DNA from 3 places in the Pseudoxanthomonas winnipegensis genome. Region 2 is predicted to be linked to each of the others. Evidence: predicted binding sites of a transcription regulator. Region 2 holds the regulator's gene; each other region holds the start of a gene.
What was found. Region 2 encodes HrcA, which represses chaperone genes, less so after heat shock. Its sites were predicted from a motif close to TTNGCACTCNNNNNNNNNGAGTGCNAA; they were not measured.

Region 1: a site for HrcA is predicted at 1,060-1,086, ahead of rpoH (RNA polymerase sigma factor RpoH). Genes of this name have one in related genera too.
Region 3: a site for HrcA is predicted at 1,091-1,117, ahead of groES (co-chaperone GroES). Genes of this name have one in related genera too.

Annotation. Positions count from the first base shown of each region.
Region 1 covers NZ_CP095475.1:3,576,912-3,579,174, reverse strand. The annotation lists gene gndA (NADP-dependent phosphogluconate dehydrogenase) at 1-265, opposite strand, end outside; gene MWN52_RS15695 (TFIIB-type zinc ribbon-containing protein) at 500-808, shown strand; gene rpoH (RNA polymerase sigma factor RpoH) at 1,097-1,975, shown strand.
Region 2 covers NZ_CP095475.1:2,311,048-2,313,310, forward strand. The annotation lists gene grpE (nucleotide exchange factor GrpE) at 1-520, opposite strand, end outside; gene hrcA (heat-inducible transcriptional repressor HrcA) at 569-1,645, opposite strand; gene recN (DNA repair protein RecN) at 1,737-2,263, shown strand, end outside.
Region 3 covers NZ_CP095475.1:3,663,386-3,665,648, forward strand. The annotation lists gene groL (chaperonin GroEL) at 1-690, opposite strand, end outside; gene groES (co-chaperone GroES) at 753-1,043, opposite strand; gene MWN52_RS16105 (helix-turn-helix transcriptional regulator) at 1,655-2,080, shown strand; gene MWN52_RS16110 (protein-disulfide reductase DsbD family protein) at 2,231-2,263, shown strand, end outside.

The DNA of each region.
Region 1 (2,263 bases), 1.3 Mb from region 2:
GCTTGAGTTCGGCGATGACCGCATCGGTGCCGGCGCCGGCCTTGACCATCAGCAGGATGCGGCGCGGGGTTTCCAGCGATTCGACGAATTCGGCCAGCGTGTAGCTCGGCACCAGGCCGGCGTCCGGATGTTCGGCCATCACCTCGTCGGTCTTCTCGCGGCTGCGGTTGAAGATCGAGACCTCGTGCCCGCGGCTTGCGATGTTCAACGCCAGGTTGCGGCCCATGACCGCCATGCCGACCACGCCAATGGGTTGCTTGCTCATATGCGCTCCGATTGCCTGGACGGCACTGTAGGAAGGGGGCGCGCATGATAACGAGCGCGTCAGGCGATGCATGTCTGCACCGTGCCACGCGTGCGCAACCGCGGTGTCCGCCGAAGCCAAACCGACCGCGCGCTGTCGCGGCGGTGACCATGCGGACAGACCGGGGCCGGTTTCAGCACGGCTTCAAACCAGCCCACACAGGCTCCAGGTCACTCTCCCTAGCCGATGCCCACCATGGATTGCCCCGTCTGCAAGACCACCGCGCTGATGATGTCCGAACGTCAGGGCATCGAGATCGACTACTGCCCGCAGTGCCGCGGGATCTGGCTGGACCGGGGCGAGCTGGACAAGCTGATCGACCGGGCCAGCCCGGAGCCGCCCGCGCGCCAGGTCGCCGCGCCGCCTCCGCCGCCGGCTGCCGCCTACGGGGCGCGTGCCTACCCGCGGCATGACGACGATCGCCGCCACCGCGACACAGGCCACGACGGCTATGGTCGCAAGCGCAAGAAGGAGAGCTTTCTCTCCGACCTGTTCGACTTCTGAAGCCGTTTCCAGCCTCGCGCGTCCCGCCCTCGACGTTGGCATGAGGCGAAGAGGCCTTCCGGCATCTTGAACGGCGCACTGACGGACCGCATGTCATGCTCTGGCAGCGTCGCGAATGCCATTGGATGCGCTAAGTGGTTGATTGCCAAGGACCTGGCGGCGATTGTGAACGGATTTCCAAAAGTGAATGCAATGCAACAGATGTCGCGATAATTGTTCCCTTGGTAGAACGAAGGGAACCATCCCGCGCCTTAGCAGTCCAACCCCCACATTGCTAAAATCGCTGCCATGACCCAGACCTCCGCTGCCACCGCCCTGGTGGCCAACAACCTCCCGATTCCCAGCCCGCTTGGCTCGCTGGACGCCTACATCGGCGCCGTGCACCAGATCCCGGTGCTCACGGTCGACGAGGAGCAGGCGCTGGCCCACCGTTTCCGCGACGAGGACGACCTCGACGCCGCGCGCGAACTGGTGCACTCGCACCTGCGCTTCGTCGTGCACGTCGCCCGCGGCTACAGCGGCTACGGCCTGCCGCTGGGCGACCTGATCCAGGAAGGCAACATCGGCCTGATGAAGGCCGTCAAGCGCTTCGACCCGGACATGGGCGTGCGCCTGGTGTCCTTCGCGGTGCACTGGATCCGTGCCGAGATGCACGAGTTCATCCTCAAGAACTGGCGCATCGTCAAGGTCGCCACGACCAAGGCGCAGCGCAAGCTGTTCTTCAACCTGCGCAAGTCCAAGACCCGCCTGGGCTGGATGAACGCGGCCGAAGTCAGCGCCGTGGCCAAGGACCTCAACGTCTCCGAGCGCGAAGTGGTGGAGATGGAGTCGCGCCTGTCCGGTCGTGACATCGGCTTCGATGCCCCGTCCGACGAGGACGACGACCACGCCCCGCCGTCGCCGGCCGCTTATCTGATGGCCAACGAGGAAGATCCCTCGCAGGCCTACGAGCGCGCCGACAGCGAGGACAACCAGCTCGAGTTGCTGCGCGAAGGCATGGCCAACCTCGACCAGCGCTCGCGCGACATCATCGCCCGCCGCTGGCTGGACGCCGACGCCAAGGTGACGCTGCAGGAGCTGGCCGACGAGTACGGTGTCTCGGCCGAGCGCATCCGCCAGATTGAGGCCAATGCGCTGAAGAAGATGAAGGCGCTGTTCACCGCCTGATTCGAGGCCAACGTGTTGCTGATTGAAAAGCCCCGCATTTGGCGGGGCTTTTTTTGTGGTTCTTCGCCGGATCGAGGGGTGGCTCGGTGACTGAGTGTTACGGCTTCGGAGGGGCCCGCTGCCTCGCGCGTTGACTCACGGGGCTTCGACTTGAAGGCGTCGGGCAAGTGCTCTGCCCCCTCCCTTTCGCCGCAGGCGAAGGGGAGGGCCGGGGAGGGGTGCTTTTGCTCTTCGCTTCTGTGGCTTGCCCGGGAAAGCCCCGGACCCCTCCCCATCCCTCCCCTGCGC
Region 2 (2,263 bases):
GGCGGGCCACGACCACCAGCGCCGGACGCAGCAGCCGGCCGCCTAGCAGATAGCCCTTCTGGAACACCTGCACGACGCTGCCCGGCGCGGCGCCGTTGGCGTCGGCCTGGCTGATGGCCTGGTGGTGTTCGGGATCGAAGGGCTTGCCGACCGGGTCGAGCACGGTCAGGCCGTTGTCGTCGGCGACCTTGAGCAGCTGCTTCTGGGTCAGCTCCAGGCCATCGCGCAGCGGGCTGGGCTCGGCGCCGGCGGCGGTCAGGCCCGCGTCCAGGCTGTCGAACACGGGCAGCAGCTGGCCCAGCAGCTTCTCGTTGGCGAACTTGCGGGCGTTGTCCACGTCGCGGGCCACGCGCTTGCGCTGGTTCTCAAGGTCGGCGCGCTCGAGCAGGACCGAGGCGCGCAGCTGGTCCAGTTCGTTGCGCAGGGTCTCAAGTTCGGCCTGCAGCAGGGCCTCGGTGGAGGCCTGGGCGTCGGGGCGCTCGGCGGCGTGCTCGCCGGCCGGGTGTTCGTTCGAAGTCATGTCTGTCGTTTCCGTCCTGGCGGGTCGCATGTCCGCCGCAAGCCCCACCTATGGGGTCGGCGCGGACGGATTCAAGTCATCGCCGGGACGCAGCATTGCCGCGCCGAGCGCATCGGCCGCCGCCTGCACCACCGGAATCACGGTCTGGTAGGCCATGCGCGAGGGCCCGATCACGCCCAGCACGCCGAGCACTTGGCCGCTGGCCTGGGCCCGGTACGGCGCGGCGACCAGCGACATGCCGTCCAGCGGCGCCAGGCCGGTTTCCTCGCCGATGAAGATGCGCACGCCCGGTGCGTTCATGGTGCGCTCCAGCAGCTGCAGGATCTCGCGCTTGCGAGCGAAGGCCTCGAACAGCTCGCGCAGCCGGTCCAGGTCGGACAGGTCCTGTACGCCCATCAGCCGGGTCTGCCCGGCCAGCACCATGTCATCGTCCGAAGGGGTCAGCGCGTGGTCGGCCAGCTCGACCGCGTGGGCCAGCAGGCCTTCCATCTCCGAGCGCGCCGCGCGCAGTTCGCGCAGCAGCGTGGCGCGGATGTCGGCGATCGGGCGACCGGCGAAATGGTGGTTGAGGTAGTTGGCCGCGCGCTCCAGCTCGGAGGGGTCGAAGCTGCGGCGCGGCTCGATCACCCGGTTCTGCACCTCGCTGTCGGCGAACACCACGATCGCCAGCACGCGGCGCCCGTCCAGCGGCACGAAGTCGATGTGGCGGAAGGCGAACTGCTCGCGCCGCGGCGCGCCGACCACGCCGACGAAGCGGGTCATGGCCGACAGCAGCTCGGAGGCGTTGCCCAGCAGCGCCTGGGTCCCGGTGCCGGCCGGCAGCTCGGCGCGCAGGCGCGCGACCTCGCGCTCGGCCAGCGGCTGCATCTGCACCAGGCTGTCGACGAACACCCGATAGCCCTGCGGGGTGGGAATGCGCCCGGCCGAGGTATGCGGCGAGGCCAGCAGCCCGGCGTCCTCCAGGTCGGCCAGGATGTTGCGGATCGTCGCCGGGCTGACGTCCAGGCCGGCGTGCTGGGCCAGCGTGCGCGAGCCGACCGGCTCGCCATCCTGGATGTAGCGGGCGATCAGGGTGCGCAGCAGCTGCCGCGAGCGCGCATCGAGGTCCGGACTTGAGGGCTTCATGACGCTTTAGATAGCGTCCCGCCGCCGCCCTTGCAACCGGGCCGCGCCTGTCTCAACCGCTGCGCCGGCTGCCCCTACAATGCCGGCCACTATGCTCCGACACCTGACCATCAAGGACTTCGCCGTGGTGCGCGCCACGGACCTGGAATTCGGCCCCGGCATGACGGTGATCTCCGGCGAGACCGGCGCCGGCAAGTCGCTGCTGGTCGACGCGCTGGGCTTTCTGTCCGGCGCGCGCGCCGATGCCGGCGTGGTGCGCCACGGCGCCCAGCGCGCCGAGCTGTCGGCCGAGTTCGAGCTCGCGCCGGCCGCCCCTGCCCTGGCCTGGCTGGCCGAGCACGCCCTGGACGAGTCCGGCGCCTGCCAGCTGCGCCGCGTACTGCGCGCCGACGGCGGCTCGCGCGCTTGGATCAACGGCCGCGCCGTGCCGGTCTCGCAGCTGGCCGAACTGGCCGGCCTGCTGGTGGAGATCCACGGCCAGCACGAGCACCAGGCGCTGCTCTCCAAGCCGCGCCAGCTGGACCTGCTGGACGCCTTCGCCGGCAGCGCGCCGCAGCTGGCCAAGGTGCGCCAGGCCGCGGCCGCCTGGTCGACGCTGCTGGCCGAGCGCGAGCGCCT
Region 3 (2,263 bases), 1.4 Mb from region 2:
CACGTTGGAGATCTTCTTGTCGTGCAGCAGGATGAACGGGTCGTCCAGGTCGGCCGACTGGCTCTGCTGGTTGTTGATGAAGTACGGCGAGAGGTAGCCGCGGTCGAACTGCATGCCCTCGACCACGTCCAGCTCGTTCTCCAGGCCCGAGCCTTCCTCGACGGTGATCACGCCTTCCTTGCCGACCTTCTTCATCGCCTCGGCGATGATGTTGCCGATCGACTCGTCCGAGTTGGCCGAGATCGTGCCGACCTGGGCGATGGCCTTGTCGTCGGCGGTGGGCTTGGAGATGTTCTTCAGCTCGGCGACGGCGGCGGTCACGGCCTTGTCGATGCCGCGCTTGAGGTCCATCGGGTTCATGCCGGCGGCGACGGCCTTCATGCCTTCGCGGATGAAGGCCTGGGCCAGGACGGTGGCGGTGGTGGTGCCGTCACCGGCGTTGTCGGAGGTCTTGGAAGCGACTTCCTTGACCATCTGCGCGCCCATGTTCTCGAACTTGTCGGCCAGTTCGATCTCCTTGGCGACGGACACGCCGTCCTTGGTGATCGTCGGGGCGCCGTAGCTCTTCTCCAGCACGACGTTGCGGCCCTTCGGGCCCAGGGTGGCCTTGACGGCATTGGCGAGCACGTTCACGCCGCGCACCATGCGCGAGCGGGCGTCTTCACCGAAACGAATGTCCTTGGCAGCCATTGCGTATTACCTCGATTGTTCTTGGATGATGGGAATGAGAGAAAGCGGACGTCGCGCCGGCCTTAGCCGATGGTCGCGAAGATGTCGTCTTCCTTCACCACCAGGTACTCGGTGCCGTCCAGCTTCACTTCCGTGCCGCTGTACTTGCCGAACAGGACCTTGTCGCCGACCTTCACCTGCGGGGCGCGCACCGAACCGTTGTCCAGGATCTTGCCGGCGCCGACGGCGACGACCTCACCCTTGATCGGCTTCTCGGTGGCCGAGTCGGGGATCACGATGCCGCCCGCGGACAGCTTTTCTTCTTCCATACGCTTGATGACCACGCGGTCGAACAGCGGCTTGATGTTGCTCATGTCAATCCTCTTAAGTGATTGATTGGACTAGGAAAGGGCCGGCGATGTTAGCACTCGTCCATGACGAGTGCCAGCACACCGGGAACGCCAAGACCCAACGCCAGGACGGCTCGGGGGGCTGACAGGGCAGATGGGGCGCTCGGGCAGGCCTTTCAAGGCGGCCGGCGAGAATTTCTTGCGAAGGCGCCTGCGGCAGACGGGGCGATTCGGCGGCGCCAAAAAAAGAAGCGCACGCATGTGCGGCATGCGTGCGCTTCATAGGGAATGGTTGTGGAATCCGATTCCGTCGCGCCTTGACGTGCGCCAACTCCCCCCGCCGACGTCCTGTCAGTGCCAGCGTCCTGCCGGCCGGCATAGAGATACCAACGCGGTTGGGCGAAGCCAAGCCTGTAGCCGACCTAAACGCAGGAAAACTAGTGAGCACAAGGCGCTCAACCCCGCCAAAACCCTTTGCTAGCGCGCTATGGAAAACTTTTGGTTACCAAAAGCGCACCACGTATGCCTATTTTCGGTCACTACGTTAGTATCGCTATCATTTTCCATTCCGATCCGTGGAACGTTTGGCTATGGTCACAAAAGTTTCTGGATGGCGATCGCCACGGAGAGGTTTGATGGATGCACCCGAGCGAGTCCGCATGGCGCGGCGCCTTGCCGGTCTCTCGCAAAGTCAGTTGGCGGAATCCGTCGGGGTGCAGCGCAGCGCCGTGAGCCATTGGGAGTCCCCCAAGGGCAAGAGTCCCAGTGTCTCGCACCTGCGTGAAGTGGCGCTGGCGACGGGCACGCAGTTCGAGTGGCTGGCCACCGGCCGCGGCGCGATGACGCTCTCGCGCGAGGTGGAACTGGATTCGATCGCCACCGCCGAGGCCATCCTGGTCGAGGACCCGCTGGAGTTCCGCCTGGTGCGCGCCTTTCGCGAGGCGCCGCTGAAGGCGCGCCTGTCGTTGCTGGAAGTGATGGAAACCCTGGCCCTGCAGCGCACCGGACGCCCCCGCACCCGCGGTCCCGGCCGCCCGGGCGGCGACGCGCGCGGCGGCTGAGCGATCCGGCCCGGCCCGCGGCGCGCGGGCGGTGATCGACCTCAGGCCCGGTGGCAGGAAGGCCCAGACACCGGATCGGCGGCAAGCCCATGCCCCTTGCAACACAGTGGCGCCGCCTGCGGGACCGGCCGCTCCGCTAAGCTTGGCCGCATGTCGCTGATCTCCCGTCTGGCCCGTCCGCTG